DNA from 2 places in the Streptomyces sp. NPDC026500 genome. Region 2 is predicted to be linked to the other one. Evidence: predicted binding sites of a transcription regulator. Region 2 holds the regulator's gene; the other holds the start of a gene.
The links. Region 2 encodes HspR, which represses chaperone genes until heat shock. Its sites were predicted from a motif close to TTGAGNNNNNNNNNCTCAA; they were not measured.
Positions count from the first base shown of each region.

Region 1: lon (endopeptidase La) is a predicted target of HspR. The motif match lies at 3,354-3,372, and genes of this name have one in related genera.

Region 1 is NZ_JBVHQB010000002.1:467,510-482,196, forward strand. It holds gene ACZ4N5_RS05165 (response regulator transcription factor) at 1-298, opposite strand, end outside; gene ACZ4N5_RS05170 (spermine/spermidine synthase domain-containing protein) at 412-1,089, opposite strand; gene ACZ4N5_RS05175 (rhomboid-like protein) at 1,539-2,465, shown strand; gene ACZ4N5_RS05180 (hypothetical protein) at 2,807-3,085, opposite strand; gene lon (endopeptidase La) at 3,395-5,809, shown strand; gene ACZ4N5_RS05190 (lysozyme) at 5,967-6,785, opposite strand; gene ACZ4N5_RS05195 (MarR family winged helix-turn-helix transcriptional regulator) at 7,084-7,602, shown strand; gene ACZ4N5_RS05200 (protein phosphatase 2C domain-containing protein) at 7,649-8,437, opposite strand; partial or broken gene ACZ4N5_RS05205 (sensor histidine kinase) at 8,794-11,424, shown strand; gene ACZ4N5_RS05210 (roadblock/LC7 domain-containing protein) at 12,627-13,127, shown strand; gene ACZ4N5_RS05215 (DUF742 domain-containing protein) at 13,127-13,537, shown strand; gene ACZ4N5_RS05220 (GTP-binding protein) at 13,518-14,156, shown strand; gene ACZ4N5_RS05225 (styrene monooxygenase/indole monooxygenase family protein) at 14,194-14,687, shown strand, end outside.
Region 2 is NZ_JBVHQB010000001.1:438,213-452,899, forward strand. It holds gene ACZ4N5_RS02010 (MraY family glycosyltransferase) at 1-1,106, shown strand, start outside; gene dnaK (molecular chaperone DnaK) at 1,254-3,098, shown strand; gene grpE (nucleotide exchange factor GrpE) at 3,095-3,754, shown strand; gene dnaJ (molecular chaperone DnaJ) at 3,788-4,975, shown strand; gene ACZ4N5_RS02030 (heat shock protein transcriptional repressor HspR) at 4,983-5,435, shown strand; gene ACZ4N5_RS02035 (hypothetical protein) at 6,256-6,591, opposite strand; gene ACZ4N5_RS02040 (sugar ABC transporter substrate-binding protein) at 6,817-7,944, shown strand; gene ACZ4N5_RS02045 (M15 family metallopeptidase) at 8,286-8,960, shown strand; gene ACZ4N5_RS02050 (helix-turn-helix transcriptional regulator) at 9,306-10,370, shown strand; gene ACZ4N5_RS02055 (helix-turn-helix transcriptional regulator) at 10,480-11,472, opposite strand; gene ACZ4N5_RS02060 (hypothetical protein) at 11,739-11,876, shown strand; gene ACZ4N5_RS02065 (hypothetical protein) at 11,873-12,208, shown strand; gene ACZ4N5_RS02070 (pyridoxamine 5'-phosphate oxidase family protein) at 12,370-12,783, opposite strand; gene clpB (ATP-dependent chaperone ClpB) at 12,915-14,687, shown strand, end outside.

The DNA.
Region 1 (14,687 bases), on a different contig from region 2:
CGTCGCGCGCGGTGAGCATCAGCACCGGCACCGGGCGGGCGGCCTGCACACGACGGCAGACCTCCAGACCGTCGAAGCCGGGCAGCATGATGTCGAGGATCAGCAGATCGGGCTGCCAGGCCTCGGCGGTGTCGACGGCGGCCGGACCGTCGCCCGCGGTTTGCACGAGGAATCCCTCGGCTCGCAGGCGGGCCGCGATGGCGTCGACGATCGTCGGGTCGTCCTCGACGACCAAAACCCGGCGCTGAGCGCCGGGGGTCGCCGCCGTGCCGTTCTGGGAGGTGTGTGTCTGCTCCATCGCCCGCCCCTGAAGTGTGCTTTCCGGAATCCGTGGGGTGATCCCATGACTGCGCTTGACGCTTGAATGATCCGCGTCAGGCAAGCAGGGTACGGGCAGTCACCGTGCCTCGGCTATCCAGGCCTTACCGCGAGGTACACGAGGTCGGGAACGCCCCGGGCAACGGGGATCTCTTCGGTACGAACCCGATGGAATCCGGCATTCCGCAAGGATTCTTCAAATTCCGGAGAGGGTTGGGCCGACCAGACGGCGAGCACGCCGCCCGGTCTCAACGCCCTTGCGCAGCTTGCCAGTCCGGACTTCCCGTACAGTCCCGCGTTGCCCTCGGTGACCGTCCAGTCGGGTCCGTTGTCGATGTCGAGGCACAGCGCGTCGAACGTGTCGGAAATCTCATTGACGTAGCCGACGAGGTCGGTCTCGACGATGTCGGTACGCGGGTCGGCGAGTGCCTGGGCCGAGAGCGCGGCGAGGGGGCCGTCACGGTGCCAGTCGATGATGGCCCGTTCGCGCTCGACAACAGTGATGCGCCCCCAGCGGTGGTCCGCGGCGGCGTGTGCGAGCGAGAACCCGACGCCGAGCCCCCCGATCAGCACACTCGGCTCCGGGCGCCCGTCGAGGGCGTCGTACGCCGCGTCCACGAGCAGCCGCTCGGAACGCCCGTCGGAGGTGTCCATCAGAAAGCACCCGTTGGCGATGATCTGCAGGAGAGTGCCGTGGCGCCGCAGCACGACCTCGCCGTACGGGCCCTGACGGCGGTCGATGACCACTGGAGTGTCGTACGAGGCAGTCATGGCCGCCATCCTGGCATTTTCACCAGCACGGGTGGCCGGAATTTTCGGGGGCCGGGTCTCCTGGGTCCGGCCCCGCGGCCCGGACCCGGGGCGGCGCGAGGCCGGGCGGTGCGGCGCCGTACGGTGCGGGGCGCGCGTGGCGTGATCAGGCCGGTTCTCCGATTCAGGGGGTGACGGCGGGCCGTACGAGGTTGACGCGGTGGTGGACCGGGGATCTCAGGTGGAGGCCCCGACGTCTCGGCCCCTTTCTTGAGGAGTTGCTGAGAATCGTTCTGTACGTGGCGCCGGTCATAGACAGCGATACGGGGGACGCGAAGGGTGGGATGCGACGGAAGGAGCGCCGCACTGTGGACCTGAGCACCACCGGGCGAGCCGATGCGCCCACCGGCCGAGCCGGTACGTCCACCGGACCGGCGCCGGGCACACCTCCCCCGAACCGTCTCCCCGGGATGCCGCAGCAGCGCGACGGCTCCAAGCCGCCACCGGCGCCGGGGGCCACGCCCACAGCCACAGCAGAGGTCACAGAACAGGCCCTGTCGACGCCCACACCCACGCTCGGACCGGCGGGCACTCCCGGGTCGGCGGCCACGCTCGTACCGGTGGGCACTCCCGGGCCGGCGGATGTACTGGAAGCGCCGGGACGGCCCGGACCGGCGGGCACGCCCGAGCCCGGCCCGACGGCCGCGCAGGCACTCGCGTCCGACTCCGGTTCCGCTCCACGCGCCGTCCCCGGCCGGCTCGGCGCACTCCCTGTCCTGCGGCTTCTGCCCACCCCGCTGGGTACGCCCTTCACCTTCGGGTACGCGGCTGTCCTCGCCGCCACCTCCTACCTCGCCGACCACGCGCACCCCGCGTTCGTCCACGCCCTGCACCAGGCGTCCAGTACGGACGTCGCGCACCTCGCGCGCCACCCGGTACTCGTACTGATCGCGAGCGCGCTGTGGATCGTCGGCGGGATCGCCTCGCCGTACGCGGTCGGCTTTCTGCTCGTGCTGACCGCACTGGAGCGTCGTACGGGCACGGCGTGGGCGGCCGGCGTCTTCCTGCTCGGGCATGTGGCGGCCACGCTGGCCACCGAAGTACCGGTCGGCCTGGCGGTGCTGGTGGGCGTACTGCCCGTCGGCTCACTGCACCGGCTCGACTACGGCATCAGCTTCGGCGTCGCCGCGAGCGTCGGCTCGCTCGCGGGACTCCTCTCTCCCTGGCTGGGCCGGCCGCTCCTGATCGGCTTCGGCTCGGTCCTCGTTCAGGACCTGATCCTTCTGACCGACCCCGTGACGGACGGCGGCCACCTGATCGCGCTGGCGATCGGCGTCGCGACGTGGCCACTGGTACGGCAGCGGCACCGGTTCCCCGGGCCGGTCGCGCGGCGCTGAGCCGCGGGCTCCCCGATCGGCCGGCGCTCCCACCGGCTCAGGGGCGCCGCGTCCTCATCCCGCGGACGCGACGCGACCCGTTGAGCCGTCGGGGTGACGGCCGACGCGCGCCTCGCCCGGGAACGCCGAGCGTGCCCCGACCGCAGCCGGCGTGCTCGCGGGGGTGGTCGCACGCCGGCACAGGCAGCACGGCCGATCCCCGGGCCCTTTCGGGGCGAGGACGGCGTCCTGCCCCGGAGTCCGGAGACGGTTCCACCGGTGCCGGTGGCGCGCCCGGCCGTCGGGCGCGGTCCGCATCGACGGCGCCCGACAGCGACGGCCGGAGGATTTCCGGATCGGGACTAGCGGGAGAGGGACCCGTTCTGGGCGTCGGACGCGGACTGCCATGCCTGTACGCCCGCCAGGGACGCCTCCTTGGCCTGCCGCCACTTCATGGCGGCCTGATGGCTCGGAGGCACATCCATGGCGCGGATCATGCGCCGGCCTGCGGAGAACACGGCGACGGCCGCGATGGCCATGCCGCTGAATGCCACCACGGCACCGGCCGCGGTGAGCACGGCACCGGTAGTGACGAGCCGGCGGTCGATGTCGAGCTTGGGCTGGGAGTGGTGATGGTTCATGACTCCACCATCCAACGGCAAGTGGTCACCCCGCATCCCGAGCGGCGGGGCGAGAAGCCGGGCCACCCGAGCCGTGGCACGTGCGGCCCTGGCGGCAGGCGAGGAGACGATCCGCGACCGAGCCGGACGCTCCGGCGACGACAGCCGCTCGATCGGCACCCGGTCCGCGCATGGCCGATGACCAGCGGCGATCCGTACAGGTCAGGGAGATCAGAAGTGATCGCTCACAGCGAACGTCCCCCGGGGAACATTGCGGGGCTCCCGTGCATTGAGTCGACATAGCTCAACTTGACTGCCGAAGGGGAGATCATGGCTTCGACGTCCGCATCACTCACCCTGCCCGTGCTGCCGCTCGACGACGAGGTCGTGCTGCCCGGAATGGTGGTTCCGCTGGATCTGAACGACACCGATGTGCGTGCCGCGGTGGAGGCCGCTCAGGCCGCCGGCCGTTCAACACCGGGGAAGCCTCAGGTACTCCTGGTGCCACGCATCGACGGGACCTACGCGAGCACCGGAGTGCTCGGCACCGTCGAACAGGTCGGCCGGCTGGCCGACGGCGACCCTGGCGCCCTGATTCGAGGGCGCGGGCGCGTGAAGGTGGGCGCGGGGACCACGGGTCCCGGTGCCGCACTCTGGGTCGAGGGCACCCGGGTCGAGGAGACCGTGCCGGATCCTCTGCCCGGACGGGTCGCCGACCTGGTGAAGGAATACAAGGCCCTGGCCACCAGCTGGCTGCGCAAGCGCGCCGCCTGGCAGGTCGTGGACAGGGTGCAGCAGATCGACGATGTTTCCGCTCTTGCCGACAATTCCGGTTACTCACCGTTCCTTTCCGTCGAACAGAAGGTCGAGCTGCTGGAGACCGCCGACCCGGTGGCCCGGCTGAAGCTCGCCACCGAGCAGCTCCGCGAGCACCTCGCCGAGCAGGATGTAGCCGAGTCCATCGCCAAGGACGTCCAGGAGGGCGTCGACAAGCAGCAGCGCGAGTTCCTGCTGCGGCGCCAGCTGGAAGCCGTACGCAAGGAGCTGCGCGACCTCAAGGGAGAGGACGGCGAGGACGAGTCCGACGACTACCGTGCCCGTGTCGAGGCCGCAGACCTTCCCGAGAGTGTCCGCGAGGCCGCCCTCAAGGAGGTCGAGAAGCTGGAGCGGTCCAGTGACCAGTCGCCCGAGGGCAGCTGGATCCGGACCTGGCTCGACACCGTCCTGGAGCTGCCGTGGAACGAGCGGACCGAGGACGAGTACGACATCAGGGGCGCCCAGTCCGTGCTCGACGCCGAGCACGCCGGTCTGGAGGACGTGAAGGAGCGCATCACCGAGTACCTGGCCGTGCGCAAGCGGCGTGCCGAGCGCGGTCTCGGAGTCGTCGGCGGCCGGCGCGGCGGTGCCGTGCTGGCGCTCGTCGGCCCGCCCGGCGTCGGCAAGACCTCGCTCGGCGAGTCCGTCGCGCACGCCATGGGCCGCAAGTTCGTCCGCGTCGCCCTCGGCGGCGTACGGGACGAGGCCGAGATCCGCGGACACCGCCGTACGTACGTCGGCGCGCTGCCCGGCCGGATCGTGCGCGCCATCAAGGAGGCCGGGTCGATGAACCCGGTGGTCCTGCTCGACGAGATCGACAAGGTCGGCTCCGACTACCGGGGCGACCCGGCGGCGGCGCTGCTCGAAGTCCTCGACCCGGCGCAGAACCACACCTTCCGCGACCACTACCTGGAGGTCGAACTCGACCTCTCCGACGTCGTGTTCCTCGCCACGGCCAATGTCCTCGAAGCCATCCCGGAGGCCCTGCTCGACCGTATGGAGCTGGTCCGCCTCGACGGCTACACCGAGGACGAGAAGGTCGTCATCGCCCGGGACCACCTGCTGCCGCGCCAGCTGGAGCGGGCGGGCCTGGAGAAGGACGAGGTCGTCCTGGACGAGAGCGCGCTGCGCAAGCTCGCCGGGGAGTACACCCGGGAAGCGGGTGTGCGGAACCTGGAGCGGGGCATCGCCCGGCTGCTGCGCAAGGTCGCGGCCCAGCACGAACTGGGCCGCCGGGAGCTGCCGTTCACGGTGGCCGACACCGATCTGCGCGAGCTCATCGGGCGCCCGCACCATGTGCCCGAGTCGGCGCAGGACCCGGCCGAGCGCCGCACGGCGGTGCCCGGTGTCGCCACGGGTCTGGCCGTCACCGGCGCGGGCGGTGACGTCCTCTACGTGGAGGCGTCGCTGGCCGACCCGGAGACGGGCGCTGCCGGTCTGACCCTCACCGGTCAGCTGGGCGACGTGATGAAGGAGTCGGCGCAGATCGCGCTCTCCTTCCTGCGCTCGCACGGCGCGGAGCTCGAACTGCCCGTCGGCGACCTGAAGGACCGGGGTGTGCACATCCACTTCCCGGCGGGCGCCGTCCCCAAGGACGGTCCGAGCGCGGGCGTCACGATGACGACCGCCCTGGCATCGCTCCTGTCCGGCCGGCTGGTCCGCACCGATGTGGCCATGACCGGTGAGGTGTCGCTGACCGGCCGTGTCCTGCCGATCGGCGGCGTGAAGCAGAAGCTGCTCGCCGCGCACCGGGCGGGTGTCACCACCGTGATCATCCCGAAGCGCAACGAGGCCGATCTGGACGATGTTCCGGCCGAGGTCCTGGAGAAGCTCGACGTCCACGCCGTCACGGACGTCCGCCAGGTCCTGGAGCTGGCACTGTCGCCGGCGACGAACGGCGCCGTGCCGGAGGTTCCGGTAGCCGCGTGACGGAGGTTGCCGGAAGGGAAGGCCCGGGTCCCGTGAGGGAGGCCCGGGCCTTCGCCGTACGACAGTTGTGCGCGTCACCGCCGTACAAAGGTCGTGCCCGTCACCGCCGTACGTCACCGCCGTACGTCACCGCCGTACGTCAGTGAGGTGCCGGACGTCAGCCGTTGGCGAGCGCCTGGACGCGGTCCAGGGCGCCGTTGAACTTGTCGTGGTCCCCGACCGTCGGGCCGGACGACGTGTACTGCCACATCGTGTAGTACCCCCAGCCCGCCGGGAGTGTCCCGGGGTCGGAGGCGTAGCGCGCGATCCACAGCGGGTTGGCGGAGGCGAAGCCGCCGTAGTTGCCGGTGCACTGGGTCCACCAGCTGGTGGCCGTGTAGATCACCGCGTCGCGTCCGGTACGGGCCCTGTACTGGGTGAGGAAGCTGCTGATCCAGCTGACCATCGCGCTCTGCGTCTTGCCGTAGCAGGCGGCCCCGTACGGGTTCCACTCGATGTCGAGGGCGCCGGGCAGTGTCTTGCCGTCGCCGGACCAGCCGCCGCCGTGGTCGACGAAGTAGTTGGCCTGGGTGGCGCCGGTCGTGGTGTCCGGGGTCGCGAAGTGGTACGAGCCGCGGATCATGCCGATGTTGTACGCGCCGTTGTACTGCTGGGCGAAGTACGGGTTCGTGTAGTACGTCCCCTCGGTCGCCTTGGTGTAGGCCCACCTGACCCCGCTGCTCCACAGCGTCGACCAGGGGACGTTGCCCTGGTAGCCGGAGACGTCCACGCCTTCCGTCTGGGTGGCGTCACCGGTGGACGGCGTGCCGTCCTGGCCGTCGTGGGCGATGACCCCCATGCCCATCCGGGCGGCGCCCCGGGCGGGGGTGTCGGCGGCGGAGGAGGGGAGGGTGGAGAGGAGGGAGAAGGCGGCGAGCAGGGTTCCTACCGCGAGCGCTCGCAGGCGGTGGGCCGTTCCGGATCTGTGCACGGGCATGTGCGTGCCTCCGAAGGGCGATGGAGCTCCGGGAGCTCGGGGGAGCCCGATGGAGCTCGGTGGGGGGAAAGCGCGGGCACGCGTGCCATGGGGGGATCAGGTCGTCCTTGATCTGAAAGTGGCGTGCGCATGCCATGAGATAAGTGACTGATAAAGAAACTACGCACGTAGACCGTGGGTGGGAAGAGGGGGCGGAGGCTGCCGTTGGTCTACGCCTGCGAAATACTGGCGGAGCTGCGGCAACGGCGAGTTCTGGCAGAAACTTTCAGGATCGGGAAACCGAGTCAGGGGTGCTGACGTGCACGAGGGCGGAAACGACGGCGGACGTCCGGTCGAATCCGGCGTGTCGGGAAATGGTGTGGACCGGCCCGCGGTGCACGGCGGCGTGGAGCGCGAGTTCCTCTCCCTGGAGCGCGAGTTGACCGTGTTCCTGCGCCGCGCCCGTGCCAGCCAGGGGGAGATGGCCCGCGAGGTCCATCCGGACCTGGAGTCCGCCGCGTACGGACTGCTCGTCCGTCTGGAGGAGTGCGGGCGCCAGCGCGCCACGGAACTCGCCGCCTACATCGGCGTCGGCAAGGCCACCATGTCCCGGCAACTGCGCGCCCTGGAGGAGTTGGGCCTGGTCGCGCGCGAACCCGACCCCGCCGACGGCCGCGCCTGGCTCGTCCACCTCACCGAGGAGGGGCGCGGCCGCGTCAGCAGCGTCCGCGAGGCCCGCCGCGCCCGCTATGTCCGCCAGCTCGCCCACTGGGACCAGAACGAGGTCGCGGAACTCGCCCGGCTGCTGCATCAGCTGAACCGCGGCATGGAGAAGTAGCCCCCGCCCGACCGCCGTCCGCGTCTCCTCCGCCGTCCACCTCTCCTCAAAGCTCCACGAACACCACCGTCGCGTCGTCGTGCGCCTTGCCCCGCCGAGGACGCGACCGCTCCCGCGCGTCCGCGTGCTCCAGCGCCCGTACGCGCTCGACGAGGGACGGGGAGCCCTCTTTGCGCACGAGGGCGAACAGCTCGGCCCAGTCGCCCGCGTGGAACCTCTCCACCCAGCGGGCGGCGCCGTCCGTGAGGGCCGTCAGCGCGCGGACGGAGGAGCGAGGGAGCGTGCCCGTCACCGCGCGCGAGGCCACAGAGGGGTCCGCGGCCGCCGTGAAGAAGCCGCCCTCCTTGTTGCGGGCGACGGTGTCGGCGACGGCGTCCGTGGTGAGCGTGCCGCGGGGGAGGCGGGAAAGGCGGTCGTCCAGCAGGGCGGTGACCTCGCCGGCGGGGGATTCCACCAGCAGGACCGAGTCCGAGAGGACCAGGTACTCGACCTCCGACGCGGACCATCGCGCGAGGGCCACGGTTGCCTGGGGTGTGCGCGGGTGAGAAAGGTCACAGGTGGTGGCGTGTGCGTCGGCGACGCGGCGAATCGCCTGCGACAGGACCTCGGGGAGGGGTAAATCCCCCTGCGAAACGGACAGTTCGGTCAGTGCCCCGCCGAGCCGCGCGGAGAACCAGGGGACCGAATGCACGCAGCCGTAGTCGCCCTGAGGGGGTGTCACCCCGTCGAGCACGATCAGTGAACCGCCCTGTCCTGAGGCGGGAAGTCCGACCGATGCGAAGTCCTCATTGGGGCGGTCCGGGTCCCCGGGCTCCGATACGAGTTCAGTGCGCATTCCGCCAGTCTGCACGAGCCCTTCACAAGGTCCCCGAAAGGTCGGCGGGGAACCCTCGACACGCGGACCGGCAGCTCAGGCGCCAGGTTTGGCATGGAATGATCGACTCCGGCAACGCGTGGCGGCGAATACTGCCAAAGCACGTCCCGGACGTCCAACCGGCCCGCCGCGGGCGCCCGTCGCGAGCGGCCCGGGACTTGCCCGCCAACTCCCCTCCGATGTTCACTCCTTCGGGTGGCGGGTCGGATGATGCGGGACCACTGCCCACCGGCACTGGGAGGGTCGGGAGCCGTACCGGGCGGACGCCGCGATTGACGGGACGTCACCCGGGCCCCAAATGGGTACACGAGTCAGGAATGCGAGCACCGGTGCAGAAGACGCGGCCGAGGCGCACAGGCAAGAAGACGGCCTCCAACTCCACAGAGGGTGGCGCCGTCGGCGACGCCACCGGCTCCACAGGCCGGGGCAGGACCGCCCACGTACGCAACCGGCTGATCGTGGCCGTGGCGGTCGTCGCGGCCGCCATCGCCGGAGCCGGGGCGCCCACGGTGCTGTCCGCCTCGCAGCAACTGAACGATTCCCAGAACCTGGTGACGCTCGCACAGCGCACCCAGCAGGCGCTGACCCTCGCGCACTCGCTGGCCGACGAGCGCGACGAGGTCACCTCGTACGTCGCCGCGGGCAGGCCCAAGGCGAAGGCGCCCTCCGAGCAGCGCAGCGCCCTGGTCGACCGGCAGGTCGACGAGCTGCGCGCGGACGCGGACGCCCCCGCCGCGCTGCTCAAGGACCTCGACGGCATCGAGGCCCTCAGGCGAGCGGCGCTCACCGGGAAGAGCTCCGCCTTCGAAGCGCACCAGGCGTACTCCGGGGCCATCACCGAACTCCACGCCCTCGCCGAGGACCTGGCCGACCGGATGCCGCCGCGCGCGGGCTCCGGCGCGCACGCCCTCGCCGAGCTGGACACCGCCGTCCAGCAGTCCGCCGCCGCCCGCGGACTGCTCCTGGCGGCCCTCGCCATCCCGCGCACGACTCAGACGGTCTACAACCCGGTCACGGGTCTGATGACCACCACGAGCATCTCGTCGGACGCCGACACCAAGCAGCGCGACGCGCTGAGCGCCGCCGCCCAGCAGGCCCGCGTCCGCTCCGACGCGCTCCTCGCCGACTTCCGCGAGACCGCGCCCAAGCAGGCCGTGGCGTCCTACGACTCCACGGTCACCGGCCCCGACGTCGGCTCCGCCGACCGGTACCTGGCGAACCTCACCGGCCAGCCGAAGCTCTCCGACTCCGCGCTCGGCACCAGCGCCAAGAAGCTGGACGCCGCCCTGTCCGCCCGGATCGATCTGATGCGCGGCGCGGAGGCCTCCCTCAACGACCACCGCACCAAGAGCCTCGAACAGCTGCGGGACGACGACGTCACCGCGCTGGAGATCCGCGTCACCCTCCTCGGCGTCCTGCTGCTCGTCGCGGCCGGCGTCACGATGGCCATGGCCCGCACTCTCACCCGGCCGCTCGCCGTCCTGCGTCTCGGCTCGGCCCGGCTCGCCGCCGACCCGGGCTCCCAGGAACCGGTCAAGTTCACCGGCCGCAACGACGAGTTCGCCCAGGTCGTCCGCTCCGTCAACGCGCTGCACGCGCACGCCGCCACGCTGCATGAGCGGATCGCCACCCTCGAAGGCGACCGCAAGCACCTCATCGGCCAGCGCCAGCTGATGGCCGACGAGCGCGACAAGCTGCGCGGCGAACTCGCCGAGTCCGTAGCCCACTTGGAGCAGGTGCGCGGCACGATCCACAGCACCTTCGTCAACCTCGCGCTGCGCACCCTCGGCCTCGTCGAGCGCCAGCTCGGCGTCATCGAGGGCCTGGAGGAGCGCGAGCAGGACCCGGACCGCCTCTCCACCCTCTTCAAGCTCGACCACTTCGCCACCGTCATGCGGCGGCACAGCGAGAACCTCCTCGTCCTCGCGGGTGCCGAGCACGTCCAGCACCACGCCGGCCCGGTCCCGCTCGTCGACGTCGTACGCGCCTCGGTCAGCGAGATCGAACGGTACGAACGGGTGCGGATCGCGGCGCTGCCCCCGCACGCGCACATCGCCGGGTTCGCCGCCGACGACATCAGCCACCTGGTGGCCGAACTCCTGGAGAACGCCACCTCGTTCTCGCCGCCCGACGTGCCCGTCGAGGTCTCCGGCTGGCTGCTGGAGAGCGGTGACGTGATGCTCTCCGTGCAGGACGAGGGCATCGGCATGACCGACGAGCGGATGCGTCATCTCAACGCCCGCCTCGCCGAGTTCGACCCGGAGGACACGTACGACCAGGAGAGCGGTGAGGGGCTCGGGCTCGGCCTGTACGTGGTGGCCCGGCTCGCCCACCGGCACGGCGTACGGGTGAAGCTGCGCGAGCAGAAGCAGGGCGGGGTGGCCGCCGTGGTCGTCCTCCCCAAGGCACTGCTCGCCGCCGCACCCTCGTCCACCGTCCCCGCCGCCACCCGGCTCGCCGGCGCAGCCCCCGCGGTGGCCCTGCCCGGCGCCGACGCCGAGGCCAACTCCAATGTCCTGCACGGCCGTTCGATCCTCAGGGCCTCGGTATCGGCCTCGGCCGGCGACGAGGATCCGCTGATCGCGGCGGCCAAGGCTGCCGTACGGGACGCCGCTGTCGAGCCGGAGGCGGCGCCCGAGCAGGCACCGGTCCCGGCGCCCGAGCCGGCCGCGCAGACCCCGGTCATCCCGGCCCCCCGCGGGCCCGAGCCGGAGCCGGAACACCCGTCCGAGACGACGATGGAGCTGCTGCTCCCGGAGCTCGCTCCGGACGCCGCTCCCGGACCGGACGCCCCCGCCTCGGACGACTTCGAACTGGCGGCCCCCGCACCGGCGGTCGCTACACCGGGATCCCCCGCGCAGGAGTCCTTCGGACCGGCGGCCCCCGCGCAGGAGTCCTTCGGACCGGCGGCCCCCGCGCAGGAGTCCTTCGGACCGGCGGCCCCCGCACCGGAATCCTTCGAACTGGCGGCCCCCGCACCGGACTTCGCCGGGACGCCGGCCGACTCCACGGGGACGCCCGGCGAACCCAGCTTCGGATCCGCCGAGTCGGCTTCTGCCTTCGGGTCCCCGGAGTCGGCCCCTGGCTCTGGGTCTCACGAGTCGGAGCCCGCCTTCGGGTCTTGCGAGTCGGAGCCCGCCATCGCGTCTCCCGAGTCGGCCCCTGCCTTCGGGTCTCCGGAGTCGACGTCCGGCTTCGCGTCTCCCGAGTCGGCCCCTGCCTTCGGGTCTGCTGAGTCGGCGCCCGCCTTCGGTGCCCCCGAGTCGGCCCCCGGTCCCGGCTCCGACTTCGCCGAGCCCGCTGCGGCTTCCCTCGAGGCGACCGGACCCCTCGCAGAGCCGGCCCCCGGCTTCGACGGGCCATCAACCCCCGGCGCAGACGGCACGAGGGCCCGTGCCGACGGGATGGTCCCCGTCGCAGACGAGGCAACCTCTCGCGCCGACGGAGTGGTTCCCGGCGCAGACGGCACGAGGGCCCGTGCCGACGGGATGGTCCCCGTCGCAGACGAGGCAACCTCTCGCGCCGACGGAGTGATCCCCGGCGCAGACGGCACGAGGGCCCGCGCCGACGGAGTGATCCCCGGCGCAGACGGGACGACCACCCGCACGGCCGGGACGGCCCCCGGTGTCACCGAGGCCGGTTCCCACCCCGGCGGGGCGAGCGCGGAGCCCGCTCCGGCCGCGGAGCTCTCGTCGGCCACGGAGCCCGCTCAGGCGGCGGACCCGTCCGCCGGTTCGGCCGCCGACCTGCCCGCAGGTCCGGCCACCGACCCCTACGCCATCGGCCCCGACAGCCACGAGCGTGCCCCCGATGAGCACCCCCGGCTCACCGACAAGGGCCTGCCCAAACGGACGCCGAAGATCTCCGCCCCCACCGCCGCCCCGCGGCCCCGCGTGGGCGGCGTGGACGCCGATGCCCTGCGCCGCAGGCTGGGCGGGTTCCACCGGGGCGCGGTCGAAGGCCGTCGCGACGTGGAGGCGGAAATCGCCGACCGGATGGCGGAGACCCCCACGCCCGAAGGACAGACCCCGTCGGCACCCGCGCCCGCACACGCGCCCGCACACGCGCCCGCAGGACCCGCGCCCACAGCGCACCAGCTCAACGCACAGGACGTAGAAGCATCGGGGGGCACAGTCGAGGAGGCAAGCAGTTGACCGCGACCAGTACCTTCGGCCTGAGCAGTGAAGCTCGTAACCTGCACTGGCTGCTGACCAATCTCGTCGAGGAGGTACCAGGCCTCCTGTCGGTCGCGGTCGTCTCCTCCGACGGCCTGCTGCTGCTCTCCTCCGACCCCGGCCGCAACGCCGAGGCGAGGACGGCCGACAGCACCAAGCCGACCGGCCCCAAGGGCTCCGCCGCGGACCTCGCCACGATCGTCTCCGGCATCGGCAGCCTCACCATCGGTGCCGCCAAGCTGATGGACGGCGGCGGCGTCAAGCAGACCATGGTCGCGATGGACGAGGGCAGCCTCTTCGTCATGGCGATCAGTGACGGTTCGCTGCTCGGAGTGCACGGCTCCCCGGACTGCGACATGAGCGTGGTGGCGTACCACATGGCGCTCTTCGTCGGCCGGGCAGGACACGTCCTGACCCCCGAACTGCGCATCGAGCTACGGAAATCACTTGAGGCCGACGCTCTCGGGAGTGCCTGATGACCGTGTCGAACGGCGTTCAGAAGCTCCCGGTCCGGGGCGGCGACCGCAAGCCCGCCCGCGTACGCCCCTACTCGCTCACCGGCGGACGTACCCGCTTCGGCCACGTCCTGCTGGTGGAGACCTTCGTGGCCGCGCTGGAGGCCCCGGAGGAGCGCAAGGAGCTGACCAACGGCTCGCTCACCCACCGGGTCATGCCCGAGATGCGGGCCATCGTCGAACTCTGCCGCCGGATGCGTACGGTGGCCGAGGTCGCCGCCCTCCTCAGGATGCCGCTCGGAGTGGTCCGAGTGCTCTTGAGCGACCTGGCGGACCAGGGAAAGATCCGTGTGTACGGAACAGGTCACGGCCCGGGACAGCCGGACCGCGCTCTGCTGGAAAGGGTGCTGAGTGGACTCCGTCGTCTCTGACGCCGAACCTGGCGTCGCCCCCCTCCTCGACGAAGAGGAGAATCTGCAGGCCTGGCAGACGGACCGCACGCGCGCGCCGATAGCCACGAAGATCGTGGTGGCGGGCGGCTTCGGCGTCGGCAAGACCACCCTCGTCACATCCGTCTCGGAGATCACGCCCCTCCAGACGGAGGCGCTGATGACTCAGGCCAGCGAGGACACCGACGACCTCACGGGTACGCCGGACAAGCTGACCACCACCGTGGCCATGGACTTCGGCCGCATCACGCTCGACGACGACCTGGTGCTCTACCTCTTCGGTACGCCGGGCCAGCAGCGGTTCTGGTTCATGTGGGACGACCTGGTGCGCGGCGCGATCGGCGCGGTGGTCCTCGCCGACACCCGCCGCCTCTCGGACTGCTTCCCGGCGCTCGACTACTTCGAGAGCTGCGGACTGCCGTACGTCGTCGCCGTCAACCACTTCGACGGCAGCGACGAGTTCGAGCCGGACGACGTGCGCGAAGCCCTCACGGTGCCTTCACACATACCTGTCATGATCATGGACGCGCGTCGCCGGATCTCGGTCGTCGAGACCCTCCTCGCTCTGGTCGGCCACGCGCTCGAAGTCAGCCCCGAATAGGGACGCCTGAGTCCTAGGCCTAGGAGAAGCAACCCGCATGCGGAAGATACTCGTCGTCGGAGCCGGCCAGTCCGGACTCCAGCTCGCCCTCGGACTCCAGTCGCAGGGGTACGAGGTCACCCTGATGTCGAACCGGACGGCGGACGAGATCCGTTCCGGCCGGGTCATGTCGACGCAGTGCATGTTCGACACGGCGCTCCAGCACGAGCGCGATCTCCAGCTGAACTTCTGGGAGTCCCAGGCCCCGAAGATCGAGGGGCTCGGCGTCTCGGTCGCGGTCCCCGGCTCCTTCGACCCCGGCCCCTCGCAGCGCGCCATCGACTGGGTCGGCAAGCTCGACGGGTACGCCCAGTCGGTCGACCAGCGGGTCAAGATGGCGGGCTGGATGGAGACGTTCGCGCAGCGCGGCGGCCAACTGGTCATCCACGGCGCGGCGGTCTCCGACCTCGACTACTTCTCCCGCGCGTACGACCTGGTCCTCGTCTCGGCGGGCAAGGGCGAACTCGTCGCGATGTTCGGCCGCGACGCCGC
Region 2 (14,687 bases):
TCGCCGCTCTGCTCCTGACCGCCGCGCTCGCCGCGCTGCTGCGGTCGTTCTCCCTGCGCTTCGGCGCGGTCGACGGGACGGGGCTTCCCGCGCGCCGGGCGAGACCGCGAGCGCCCGGCAGAGGGCGGCCGGTTTCCCCGCGGCCGGTCTCCCTGCTCGGCGGGGTGGCCGTGGTGTGCGGGACGGCGCTCGTCGGCTGGGCCGGGGACTGGACCGGCGCCGCCCCGCTCGGGCCGGAGGCCGGACGGCTGCTGGTCGCCGGGATCGTGGTCGCCCTCCTCGGCCTGGCCGCCGATCTGCTGCCCGTGCCCCCGTCGGTGTGCGTGGCCGGTGTCGCCGTCGCCGCCGCGCTGACCGTCCCCTACGGCGAACTCGGCATGCCGGCCGGGGTGCTGGCCGTGGCCTGGATCGTCTTCGTCACGCAGGCCTTCCGCTCGCTCGACCACGCCGACGGGGTGATGGGGACGGTCGCCGTCATCACCGCGTTCGCGCTCAGCGGGTGCGCGGCCGCCGAGGTCATGGACGGACTCGCGGCGCTGCTCAGCGTGCTGGCCGCCGCCCTCACCGGCTTCCTGATGCACGGATGGCCGCCCGCCCGGATCGCACCCGGGCGGTGCGGGTCGCTGTTCGCCGGGTTCGTGCTGGCCTCGGCGGTCGTCCAAGTGCACGCGGAGGGGCCCGCCGGGCCCGGGTTCGGCGCCGGATTCGCCCTGACGGCCGTGGCCAGTGCCGACGCCGTCCTGGTCCTCGTGTCGCGGCGGCGGGCGGGGCGGCCGCTGCTGCGCCCGGCGCCGGACCATCTGGTGCACCGGCTGCGGCGGGCGGGGCTGACCCGGCAGGGGGTCCTGGTCGTGACGGGGCTCGCCGCGTTCGCGGGTGCGCTGGTGGGACTGCTCATCGATCTCGGGTGGCTGGGGGCGGGAGCCGCGTGGTGGCCGGCCGGCGCCGTGGCGGTGGTCGCCGTCGTGGCGGCCGTACGTCCGGGACCCTGCCCGCGCCGCCCCCATCCGCATGCGATCCCCGCCCCCGGGGGACCCGTCCCGAGAACGTCGGGTCGGCCGGGACGGCCTCGTCCGGCGGCTCCGGGTGCGGTGAAGGTTCACTGACTCTGCGAGAAACCACCAGGTCAGCAGCCCCATGCGTGTAAGGAGCGGATAAGAGTTGAGCCCCCGCGACTCAGGTCTGTTGACCGGGAGGCGGACGTCGTGCACACTTGAGTCCGTTCCACTCAAGTCATTGTTGGAGGAATTGAAATGGCACGTGCGGTCGGCATCGACCTGGGCACGACTAACTCAGTCGTCAGCGTTCTGGAGGGCGGCGAGCCCACCGTCATCACCAACGCCGAAGGCGCCAGGACCACGCCGTCCGTCGTCGCCTTCGCGAAGAACGGTGAGGTGCTCGTCGGCGAGGTCGCCAAGCGCCAGGCGGTCACGAACGTGGACCGGACCATCCGTTCGGTGAAGCGTCACATGGGCACGGACTGGAAGATCGAGCTCGACGGGAAGAGCTTCAACCCGCAGCAGATGAGCGCCTTCATCCTGCAGAAGCTGAAGCGCGACGCGGAGGCGTACCTGGGCGAGAAGGTGGCCGACGCGGTCATCACCGTCCCGGCGTACTTCAACGACTCCGAGCGTCAGGCGACGAAGGAAGCCGGCGAGATCGCCGGTCTCAACGTCCTTCGTATCGTCAACGAGCCCACCGCCGCGGCCCTGGCGTACGGCCTCGACAAGGACGACCAGACGATCCTCGTCTTCGACCTCGGTGGCGGCACCTTCGACGTGTCCCTCCTGGAGATCGGTGACGGCGTCGTCGAGGTGAAGGCCACCAACGGTGACAACCACCTCGGTGGTGACGACTGGGACCAGCGTGTCGTCGACTACCTGGTGCAGCAGTTCCGCTCCGGTCACGGCGTGGACCTCGCCAAGGACAAGATGGCGCTCCAGCGCCTCCGTGAGGCCGCCGAGAAGGCCAAGATCGAGCTGTCCTCGTCCACCGAGACCTCGATCAACCTGCCCTACATCACGGCGTCCGCCGAGGGCCCGCTGCACCTGGACGAGAAGCTCACGCGCGCCCAGTTCCAGCAGCTCACCGCCGACCTTCTGGAGCGCTGCAAGACGCCGTTCCACAACGTCATCAAGGACGCCGGTATCCAGCTGTCCGAGATCGACCACGTCGTTCTCGTCGGTGGCTCCACCCGTATGCCCGCCGTCGCCGAGCTCGTCAAGGAGCTGACCGGTGGCAACGAGGCCAACAAGGGTGTGAACCCGGACGAGGTCGTCGCCATCGGCGCCGCCCTCCAGGCCGGTGTCCTCAAGGGTGAGGTCAAGGACGTCCTGCTCCTCGACGTGACCCCGCTGTCCCTCGGTATCGAAACCAAGGGCGGCATCATGACGAAGCTCATCGAGCGGAACACGACGATCCCGACCAAGCGGTCCGAGATCTTCACCACCGCCGAGGACAACCAGCCGTCCGTGCAGATCCAGGTCTACCAGGGCGAGCGCGAGATCGCGGCGTACAACAAGAAGCTCGGGATGTTCGAGCTCACCGGTCTGCCGCCGGCCCCGCGCGGAGTCCCGCAGATCGAGGTCGCCTTCGACATCGACGCCAACGGCATCATGCACGTGACCGCGAAGGACCTCGGCACGGGCAAGGAGCAGAAGATGACCGTCACCGGCGGCTCCTCGCTGCCGAAGGACGAGGTCGACCGCATGCGCCAGGAGGCCGAGAAGTACGCGGAGGAGGACCACGCCCGCCGCGAGGCCGCCGAGACCCGCAACCAGGGCGAGCAGCTCGTCTACCAGACGGAGAAGTTCCTCAAGGACAACGAGGACAAGGTCCCCGGTGACGTCAAGACCGAGGTCGAGGCGTCCGTCGAGGAGCTGAAGGCCGCGCTCAAGGGCGAGGACAGCGCCGAGATCCGCACCGCCACCGAGAAGGTCGCCGCGGTCTCGCAGAAGCTGGGCCAGGCCATGTACGCCGACGCCCAGGCCGCGCAGGCCGCGGGCGGCGACGCCCACGGCGCCGAGGCCCCGAAGGCCGACGACGATGTCGTCGACGCCGAGATCGTCGACGAGGACCGCCGGGACGGTGCCGCGTGACGGAGGAGACCCCGGGCTACGAAGAGCAGCCCGACGTCCCTTCCGGCGCCACCTCTGACGACGCCGAGCCGCAGTCCGCCACCCCCTCTGCGGAGGGGGCGGCGGCCCCGGACGGGGACGCAGCAGCACAGTTGGTCGGTCTGACGGCCCAGCTGGACCAGGCGCGCATGGCACTGACCGAGCGCACCGCGGACCTCCAGCGGCTCCAGGCCGAGTTCCAGAACTACCGCCGCCGGGTCGAGCGCGACCGGATCGCGGTCAGGGAGGTCGCCGTCGCGAGCCTCCTGACCGAGCTCCTGCCCGTACTCGACGACATCGGCCGCGCGCGGGATCACGGCGAGCTCGTCGGCGGATTCAAGTCCGTCGCCGAATCCCTCGAGACCGTCGCGGCGAAGATGGGGCTCCAGCAGTTCGGCAAGGAGGGCGAGCCCTTCGACCCGACGATCCACGAGGCCCTGATGCATTCGTACGCGCCGGACGTCACAGAGACGACGTGCGTGGCGATTCTGCAGCCGGGGTATCGCTTCGGCGAGCGCACCATCCGCCCCGCGCGGGTGGCTGTCGCCGAGCCGCAGCCCGGGGCGCAGACGGTCAAGGCCGAGGAGTCGGCCGAGGCGGCCGATGACAAGGAGAGCGGTGGCCCGGACGAGGGCTGAGCTTGAACGGACGAGGAAGGAGGGACGTCGAGGATGAGCACCAAGGACTTCATCGAGAAGGACTTCTACAAGGTCCTCGGCGTCCCCAAGGACGCCACCGAGGCCGAGATCAAGAAGGCGTACCGGAAGCTCGCCCGCGAGTTCCACCCGGACGCCAACAAGGGCAACGCCAAGGCCGAGGAGCGCTTCAAGGAGATCTCCGAGGCGAACGACGTGCTCGGCGACCCCAAGAAGCGCAAGGAGTACGACGAGGCACGCGCCCTCTTCGGCAACGGTGGCTTCCGGCCGGGTCCCGGCGCGGGCGGCGGCAACTTCAACTTCGACCTGGGTGACCTCTTCGGAGGCGGCGCCCAGGGCCAGGGAGCGGGAGGAGCCGGCGGCTTCGGCGGCGGTATCGGTGACGTCTTCGGGGGCCTGTTCAACCGCGGGGGCGCCACCACGGGCACCCGTACACAGCCCCGGCGCGGCCAGGACATCGACACCGAGGTCACGCTCTCCTTCACGGAGGCGGTGGACGGCGCGACCGTTCCGCTGCGCATGACCTCGCAGGCGCCCTGCAAGGCCTGTTCGGGCACCGGCGACGCGAACGGCACACCGCGCGTGTGCCCGACCTGCGTCGGTACCGGCCAGGTCGCCCGCGGTTCGGGCGGTGGCTTCTCGCTCACCGACCCGTGCCCGGACTGCAAGGGCCGCGGACTGATCTCGGAGAACCCCTGTGAGATCTGCAAGGGCAGCGGCCGTGCCAAGTCGTCCCGGACCATGCAGGTCCGGATCCCCGCGGGCGTCAGCGACAACCAGCGGATCCGGCTGCGCGGCAAGGGCGCGCCCGGCGAGCGGGGCGGCCCGTCCGGCGACCTGTACGTCACGGTCCATGTGGACGCCCACCCGGTCTTCGGCCGCAAGGACGACAACCTCACCGTCACCGTGCCCGTCACCTTCGCGGAGGCGGCACTGGGCGGCGAGGTGAAGGTGCCGACGCTGGGCGGCCCCCCGGTGACCCTGAAGCTGCCGCCGGGAACCCCCAACGGACGCACCATGCGCGCCCGGGGCAGGGGCGCGGTCCGCAAGGACGGCACGCGGGGCGATCTCCTGGTCACCGTCGAAGTGACGGTTCCCCAGGACCTGTCCGGCAAGGCTCGTGACGCGCTGGAGGCGTATCGCGAGGCGACCGCGGGTGAGGATCCGCGGGCGGAGCTGTTCCAGGCCGCGAAGGGAGCATGACGGAGCCATGGACACGACCGGTCGTCGACGCAACCCGTATGAACTGACCGAGGAGACTCCGGTCTACGTCATCTCGGTGGCGGCCCAGCTCTCCGGACTGCACCCGCAGACACTGCGTCAGTACGACCGGCTCGGTCTGGTCTCTCCCGACCGCACGGCGGGCCGGGGCCGCCGCTACTCGGCCCGCGACATCGAGCTGCTGCGCACCGTTCAGCAGCTGTCGCAGGACGAGGGCATCAACCTGGCCGGCATCAAGCGCATCATCGAGCTGGAGAACCAGGTGGCCGCGCTCCAGTCCCGTGTAGTGGAGCTGGAGTCGGCCCTCGACGGCGCCGCGGCGGCCATGCAGCAGCGCGAGGCCGCCGTGCACGCCTCCTACCGACGGGACCTGGTCCCGTACCAGGAGGTCCAGCAGACCAGCGCGCTGGTGGTGTGGCGTCCCAAGCGATCGGCCGAGTAGAAGCCGGTCGGCCGAGCAGAACGCGGTCGCCCGGGCAGGACCCGGACACCCGAAGGGGCCCGGAGGTCATCGACCTCCGGGCCCCTTCGCGCGTTCACGGCGCGGGGACCGCGTCACCGGCACCGGGCGCCGATTCGGTGCCGTCGCGGCAGACGGCCGTCACCCGGTGGTACCAGCCGCCATCTGGCCGTACCAGCCGTCACCCCCTAGTAGTAGGTGAGGCCATGGCGGCTCGGCCGTGGCGTCGCGGTACGAGACCCGGCGGTGCCGTCGACCCTGCTGGAAGAGCCGTTTTCGGACGTCGCCGGGACACCCCGTACGAGGTGGCTCTCCCCGCGACCGGGCTCCAGCCGTTCCGCAGTCCGCCTTCCAGGAGGAGTCCGTGACGGCGTGGCCCTGGGGAACGGCGGGCGCCTTCCGGTCGGTGGTGGTCACCGCGCGGCCCGTCGTGCCCGCGGACCCGTTGGCCGCCTGGAGTGGGCGCGCACCTCGTATTACTAGGTATCGCCGGTCACCGGGAGGGGCGCGTCGGTGCACGAGGTGGCGGTCGTGGTGGTCCGTCGCGCGCGGTGGTGCAGCCCTTGCGGCGACGGAAGACGTGCTGTCCCGCTGAGTCCGTCCCCTGGTGCTTGGACCGGGCGACCTCGGCCCTGCCCGTGGCGGTGTCGTGCGACGCCGAAGAACCCGTGGGCACAAGTGGCTTGATCTGATCGATGCCGCCGGAAGTGACGGGTTTGCAGGTTGAAGTGGCGTTTTGCCGCGGCTGTCCAGTTGGCGAAATTGATGCGCAGAATATGCCTTCCGGGCGGAATAGCGAGATTTACCGTTTTAGCTGAATGGCCGAGATGTTCTTCCAGAGGTCCGCGGGGCCGACGTGGATGCGCCAGAGCCCTGGTTTCTGGTCGGCGGTGGAGTAGCGGTCCGCCTTTTTCGGTGCGCCCGAGAGTGTGGTGTTCGCATGGAACTGCCGCTTATGGGCGCGCGATGTGCGGTTGGTCACTGTGGAGGCGGCTGTGCCGGCCGCGGTGAGCGGCCCGACCGCGGTGGTGAACGCGAGGGCCGAGGAGGGGGGTGCCCTTCGCGCCGGTGGCTCTGTCCTGCGTTCTTTCCGGTCTGCCCGATCGTCAACGGTGGTTAAAAATCTGTTGGCGAGCACGTCCCCTGTGAACGGGAGTTGGTTGTACGAGTGAATGACAGAAGGTGAAGCTGAGGGGATTGGTCGAAGGTTGGGCGTAGTCTTTTCCCGTCGTGTTCACTTGTGGAACGCGAAACGCCGTTGCCATCTCGTTAAGTGGTTACTCCTTGACGCTGAGGTGATCGCCGCGTTGGCTTTCAGCCACCTGGGTCGCAATGCTGCAACCTCGCCCGGAAGGCACCTGATGTGAACACTCGTAACACCGGCCTCCGCCGTACCGTCATATCCCTGGCGTCGTCGTCCGCCATGGCCGTCACCCTCGCCGGCTGCGGCATGGGAGGACTCGGCGGGAGTGGCACCACGGCAAGCGCCACCAAGGGCGACGACATCAAGGTGGGCCTGCTCCTTCCGGAGAAGGAGAACTCTCGTTACGACAAGTTCGACTACCCGATCATCCGGGATCAGGTCCGCAAGCTCACCGAGAGCAAGGGCGACGTCGTCTACGCCAACGCCGAGCAGGACGCGGCCAAGCAGCTCCGCCAGCTCCAGCAGATGGTTGACGACAAGGTCGACGTCATCCTCGTGGACGCGGTGGACTCGGTGTCCATAGCGAAGGGCGTGCGCAAGGCGAAGGAGGCCGGTATCCCGGTCATCGCCTACGACCGTCTGGCGCAGGGTCCGATCGACGCGTACATCTCCTTCGACAACGAGCTGGTGGGCGAGGTCCAGGGCAAGGCTCTGGTCGGCGCGCTGGGCACCAACTCGGCCTCGAAGAAGATCATCATGATGAACGGCTCGCCGACCGACCCGAACGCGGCGCAGTTCAAGGCCGGTGCCATGTCCGAGCTCAAGGACAAGGTGATCATCGCGAGCAACTACGACACCAAGGACTGGAAGCCGGAAAACGCCAAGGCCAACATGGAGAAGTCCATCCAGGACGTCGGCCTGAGCAACATCGCCGGTGTCTACGCCGCCAACGACGGCATCGCGGGCGCGGTCATCGACGTCTTCAAGGCCGCGGGCGTCACCAAGCTGCCCCCGGTCACCGGCCAGGACTCCGAGCTCGTCGCCGTGCAGCGGATCATCAAGGGCGACCAGTTCATGAGCGTGTACAAGTCGTACCCGCAGGAGGCCAGTGCCGCCGCCGAGATGGCGGTCGCCCGGGTCCAGGGCCGCTCGATCGAGTTCGACGCGCTCACCCGCGACAAGGTCAGCAGCCCCACCAACAAGAACGTCCCGTCCCAGCTCGTGCCCGTGGTGGACCTCACCACGAGCAACGTCAGGAACACGGTCGTCCAGGACGGCATCTACACCGTCAAGGAGATCTGCACGGCGCCCTACAAGGCGGCCTGCAGCGCGCTCGGTATCAAGTAGGACGTTCGCCCGGCCGCCCGGTGACCGAGGCGGTGGGTACGGACCGCTACGGTTCCGGCCCCGGGTGCGGGTGTACGCCATGAGCGCGCACCCGCACCCCGGGCCGCTCCGTTGTCCGCCCAGGCCGACGCCCCACGCGACGGACGCGGCCCACGCCGCCCGGCGCGACGGACACCGGCAGGCCTCGGCGTCCCGGCCAGGGTGGCGGGCGGCCCGGGAGGCCCCTCAGAGGAGCTGTGCGGCCGTCTGACCGCACAACGCCGGCGCACCCCGGCCCGGTGCGCACCGGGCCTCTCCAGCTCGCCCTGGGGGCGTACGCCCCCATCCGGCATGATCGCCTCATGCCCACGATCGTGCTGATGTCCGACCCGAAGATCGCCGCGATACCCGTCGTGGACTGCGGCGAGCCGCTTCTCGACGTACGGACGACCGACCCGTTCCCCGTCGACGCACGCAGAAGTGACGACACCGGGGCGTACGCGCATCTGCGCGAAGGGGTGCTGAACCGGCTCGTGGCGGCGGCGGACCTGCTGCCGGACGGTGTACGGCTGCTGTTCGTCGAGGGCTACCGCCCGCCCTCGCTCCAGCGGCTCTACTTCGACCGGTACGCCGCCGGACTGCGCGCGGAGCACCCCGAGTGGGACGCCGGGCGCCTGCGCGACGCGGCGAGCCGCTATGTGTCCCCGCCGGAGATCGCGCCGCACAGCGCGGGCGCCGCCGTCGACCTCACTCTCGTCGACGCCGACGGCCGGGAACTGGACATGGGCACGAGCGTGAACGCGAGCCCCGAGGAGAGCGGCGGCGCCTGCTACACGGCCGCGGACGGCATCGGCGGGACGGCGCGCGCCCATCGCAGGCTGCTGGCCGGTGCGCTGACCGCCGCGGGTCTCGTCAACTATCCGACCGAGTGGTGGCACTGGTCCTACGGCGACCGCTACTGGGCGCTCGCCACGGGTGCCGCTCACGCGATCTACGGGCCGCGAGAACTTTCCGTCACGGCCGCCGACCCGTCGTAGCCTCCGCTTCCGCGTCCCGGACGCGGCCGGCGCCTCCGTACGTGCCCACTGCAAGTCCCTTAAAGGTGGCGGGAGTTGCCAATTCGGGGCCGAGACGGGGCGTGCGTCGGCGTGCTCGCGGGGGCCGTTGCGCGATGTGCCGGACGTCCGGGTGGCACCCCCTTCAGCTTGTTGCAACGAGTGCGGCGAAGATCACGATTTATGCGGATGAGAAGGGGCGAACGGACGCCCCTCGGCGACGCAGCCTTGTTGCGATGCCGGACGCGTCCGCGCATAGTTGCGCTGCGGAGGACGCCCTGACGCGGGGCTCACGCCAGGGGTTGGAGCTGGAGCCAGGGGTGGGAGATGGCCGGGCACGGGACGGACAGGCATCCGCACGGCGCTGACCGACTGTGCGATGCGGGCGACCGGGTGTACTCCCGGGCCGTGCGGCGTGGCCGAGTGCCCCGCGAGGACGCCGAGTCGGTGCCCTGCCTGCTGGAACTGGCGCTGCTGCACCCCGATCCGGACGACATGGGCTGGCTGGTGCCGACCTCGCCCCAGGAGGTCATGACCCGACTGCTGCGGGGCGTGTACGAGGAAGTCAGCGCGAGCCAGGCGCGGGTGGGCGACGCGGTGTCGGCCTTCGAGTGGTACGCGGGTCTCGGCGGCCGGGTGCGGGCGCCGGCCGAAGGGGTGGCGATCCGTGTCCTCGACGGGCTGCCGCGGATCCACGCCGCCATGGACAAGGCGACCGAGGAGTGCACCAGCGAGGTCCTGACGGTGCAGCCGGGCGGTATCCGGCGCGAGGACGAACTCGTCGAGGGCCTGCACCGGGCGCTGGAGATGCGCCGCCGCGGGGTGCGCATGCGCGATCTGTACACGCATGTAGCCCGGCACGGCCAAGGGCTGCTGAACTACATGGAGTTGATGGGCGACGCGGCGGAGGCCCGCACCCTCGACGAGGTCGTCGAACGGCTCATCCTCTTCGACCGCAAGGTCGCCTTCATCCCCGCGAACTCGGACCGCACGATCGCGCTGGAGCTGCGCCACCCGGCGCTGGTGGACTACTTGGTGACGGTCTTCGAGCGGCTGTGGCGGCTGGCGATCCCGCTGACCTCGCCGATGCCCTCGACGGGCATCGAGGGCATCACCCACCGGGAGCGGTCCATCGCGGCGTTGCTGGCCGAGGGCCACCAGGACGCGGTCGTCGCGGAACGCCTGGGCATCAGCGTGCGGACGTGCCGGGCGCACATCGCCCGGCTGTCGGAGACGCTGGGCGCGGCGAGCCGGACGCAGTTGGGCGTGCGGATCGCCCAGGCGGGACTGGACGGGCCGCAGCGGTCCCCCGAACTCGAGGCGGTCACCGTCACGGAGGCGGCGTCGGGCGCCCCCGCCGTCCCTGACCGCGGATCCCCGACCGGCCGCTGACGAAGGCGGGCCGGTCGCTGACAGGAGCGGGCCGCTCGCTGACGGGGGCGGGCCCTTCCTGGTTTCCGCCGTCCGGGGTGGCGAGTCGGCGACCTGACGGCAGTCGGCGTCACTCCGCTCCCTCGGACTGGTCCAGGAGTCCCGACTGCGCTATCAGGAAGCCGAGTTGGGCCCGGCTTCCGCTGCCGAGGGCGGAGGCCAGCTTGGCGATGTGGGCGCGGCAGGTACGGACGTTCATGCCCAGGCGGCGGGCTATGGCCTCGTCCACATGCCCCTCGATGAGCAGTTTGGCGATGGAACGCTGGACGCCGGTGATGCCGTTGGGGCCGACATCGTTCGGGACGTCCTCGGTGAGCGGGACCGCGCGCTGCCAGAGCTGTTCGAAGACCTTGCTCAGGTACAGCACCAGGCCGGGGTGGCGGAGTTCGAGGGCGACCCGCCGGTCGTCGCTGGCCGGTATGAAGGCGACGGTCCGGTCGAAGATGATCAGCCGCTCGATGAGTTCCTCAAGGGTGCGGACCTGGATCCTACCGCCGGATATGCGCTCCACATAGGCGAGCGTTCCCTGGCTGTGTCTGGCCGTGTGCTGGTACAGCGTGCGGATGCGTACCCCGCGGTCGGTGAGCGGCCTGTCGCGCTCCAGCGCCTGCATGAGGGCGTCGGCGGGGCGGCCGCCGCCCGGCTGGATCGTCAGCATCTCCGTGTGACACTCGGCGGTGGCCGAATTGAGCGCCGCGTTGATCCGGTCGAAGCCCTCAAGGACGGTGATCGCGTGGATGCTCGCCGCGCTCTGCGTGCTGATCGCGATGAACGGATCGAAGGAGTCGGTCAGTTCGATCGCCAGCCGCCGGCGTTCCTGGATCTCCCGTTCCAGGGGCTGCAGGCGCTGGGCGAGCGCGACGGACGGCGGAACCGGGCGCAGCCACTTCTCGTCGTCGGGATCGGGATGAAGCAGTGCGAACTCCAAGAGGCAAGGGGCTGTTTCCACTTCGATCCGAGTGATGCGGCCGGAGTGCAGCGCACTGGCGTAAAGGCGTGCTCCTTCGTCACACAACGTGGTGACAGCGTGGGGATGTGTCGGTTGTGAGTTCTTTGTGGTCAAATCTCCACCCCCCAGGGTCCTGAACGTGCAGGAACATGATGCATCGCTCCTGTGGCATTGACGTGCCTGAATGAGCCATCGTCTTGTGACGACGGGGGAGAAGATTCCATCAAGTGAGGACGAAGCCGACTATGCGAGCGAGATTGCTTGGTTCAGTGCTTGCCGCAGTCTTCTCTGTCGCTGTGGCGTTCGGCGCCCCGGGGGGCTCGGGTCTCGATGCCGGGGGTGCCCGGACGTGGGCCGGCCCGGACAGCGGTTGGACCAGCGTGAAGGCGACCGTGGCGGACAGCGGCTGGACCGCTGCCGAGGCGGTCCCGGGCGACAGCGGCTGGACCGACGTCGAGGCGGCGGCCCTCCCGGGGGACAGCGGCTGGACGATCATCTCCGCGGGCGCAGAAGCATGACCATTCCTCCCGACGACCGCTCCTTCCGCCGAGAAATGGCCACTGCCTACCGATCCGGCTGGCACTTCATCGACCTGGTCACCGCCATCCCCTACAGCGGCGATTCGCTGATGGTGACCGTGTTCGGGGAGCCCGTCGTCGTCACCCGCGACGACGACGAGGACGTACGGGCCTACCGGTGTCTGCGACGGCCTCGGGGGGCGCCGCAGCCCGTCAGGTGCGCCATCCGCTACGGAATGATCTTTGTGAACCTCGACCAGCGTGACCACCAGTTGACCGGACCGGACGTTCCGGACGTCCAGACCATCGCAGCCACCCCCCGCAGTGCCTGACGCGATTCCCCCGTCGTAGTAGATCGCGCAGGTACTTCCCCCCGCAGCGGCGTCACCGTGACCTGAACACGGTGACGCCGCTGCAGTTTCCGGGGAAACCTCCGGGTTTCGACCATCCCCGGCAAGGGCTGGAACCAGCCGCGGACTGCCCGGTCGCGGGCTCATCCGCGGCCCATCGCCGCCGTGAGCTCGATCTCGATCACCACGCGGTTCGGGTTCGGCGACGGCGTGCGCTCGTACCGCTCCGCGTAGCGCCGTACCGCCTCCGCGACGCGCGCCGGGTCCGTGGAGACCCGTGCCCGCCCCTCCAGCGTCGCCCAGCGCGGGCCGTCCACCTGGCAGACCGCCACGCGCGCCCCGTCCGGCCCCGCCGCGAGCACATGGCCCACCTTCGCGCTGGACTTGTTGGTGATGACCCGAGCGAGCGAGGCCTCGGGGTCGTATGTAACGCCGACGGGCACCACGTGCGGGCTGCCGTCGGGCCGGAGGGTGGTCAGGGTGCACAGATGGCGCTCGCGCCAGAAGCTCAGGTAGGTGGCGTCGGGCTGCCGCGGGTCCACCGGATAGGAAGCCATGAGGCCCGAATCTACGCCTCGTGGGTGTCCATTTCCCTCCCCTTGCAGCCTTGAGTGAAATAGACTCAACTTTGTGTACGTTGGCTGGGTCAGGGAACGGTCAGGAACGCCAGGAGGAGGAGAACGCGAAAGTGGACGCCGAGCTGACCAACAGGAGCCGGGACGCGATCAACGCGGCCAGCAACCGCGCCGTGAAGGAGGGGCACCCGGACCTCACCCCCGCCCACCTGCTGCTCGCTCTGCTGGAGGGGCAGGACAACGAGAACATCATCGATCTGCTGGCAGCCGTGGACGCCGACCAGGCCTCCGTGCGCGCCGGCACCGAGCGCGTGCTCGCCGGCCTGCCCAGCGTGACCGGCTCCACCGTCGCGCCGCCGCAGCCCAACCGCGAGGTGCTCGCCGTCATCGCCGACGCCGCCGAGCGCGCCAAGGAGCTCGGCGACGAGTTCATCTCCACCGAGCATCTGCTCATCGGGATCGCCGCGAAGGGCGGTCAGCTCGCCGACGTACTCTCCCAGCAGGGCGCCAGTGCGAAAAAGCTGCTGGACGCGTTCCAGAAGACCAGGGGAGGGCGCCGAGTGACGACCCCGGATCCCGAGGGCCAGTACAAGGCACTCGAAAAGTTCGGTACGGACTTCACCGCCGCGGCCCGTGAGGGCAAGCTCGACCCCGTCATCGGCCGGGACCACGAGATCCGCCGGGTGGTGCAGGTCCTGTCCCGCCGCACGAAGAACAACCCCGTCCTCATCGGCGAGCCCGGCGTCGGCAAGACCGCCGTCGTCGAGGGGCTCGCCCAGCGGATCGTGAAGGGCGACGTACCCGAGTCCCTCAAGAACAAGCGGCTCGTCTCGCTCGACCTCGGCGCGATGGTCGCCGGCGCGAAGTACCGGGGCGAGTTCGAGGAGCGCCTCAAGACCGTGCTCGCGGAGATCAAGGACTCCGACGGGCAGATCATCACCTTCATCGACGAGCTGCACACCGTCGTGGGCGCCGGCGCGGGCGGCGACTCCGCCATGGACGCCGGCAACATGCTCAAGCCCATGCTCGCCCGCGGTGAGCTGCGCATGGTCGGCGCCACCACCCTCGACGAGTACCGCGAGCGGATCGAGAAGGACCCGGCGCTGGAGCGGCGCTTCCAGCAGGTGCTGGTCGCCGAGCCGAGCGTCGAGGACACCATCGCCATCCTGCGCGGTCTCAAGGGCCGCTACGAGGCCCACCACAAGGTCCAGATCGCCGACAGGGCGCTGGTGGCCGCCGCGACCCTGTCCGACCGCTACATCACCTCCCGCTTCCTTCCCGACAAGGCCATCGACCTCGTCGACGAGGCGGCCTCACGGCTGCGCATGGAGATCGACTCCTCCCCGGTCGAGATCGACGAGCTCCAGCGGGTCGTCGACCGGCTGAAGATGGAGGAGCTGGCGATCGGCAAGGAGACGGACGCCGCCAGCCGGGAGCGTCTGGACAAGCTGCGCCGCGACCTCGCCGACAAGGAGGAGGAGCTGCGTGGTCTCACCGCCCGCTGGGAGAAGGAGAAGCAGTCCCTCAACCGCGTCGGTGAGCTGAAGGAGAAGCTCGACGAGCTGCGCGGCCAGGCCGAACGCGCGCAGCGCGACGGCGACTTCGACTCCGCCTCCAAGCTGCTCTACGGCGAGATCCCCACCCTGGAAAGGGACTTGGAGGAGGCCTCGCAGGCCGAGGAGGAGGTCGCCAAGGGCACCATGGTCAAGGAGGAGGTCGGGCCGGACGACATCGCGGACGTCGTCGGCGCCTGGACCGGCATCCCGGCCGGCCGTCTCCTGGAGGGCGAGACGCAGAAACTCCTGCGCATGGAGGCGGAGTTGGGCCGCCGTCTGATCGGCCAGACCGAGGCCGTGGAAGCGGTGTCCGACGCCGTGCGCCGCACG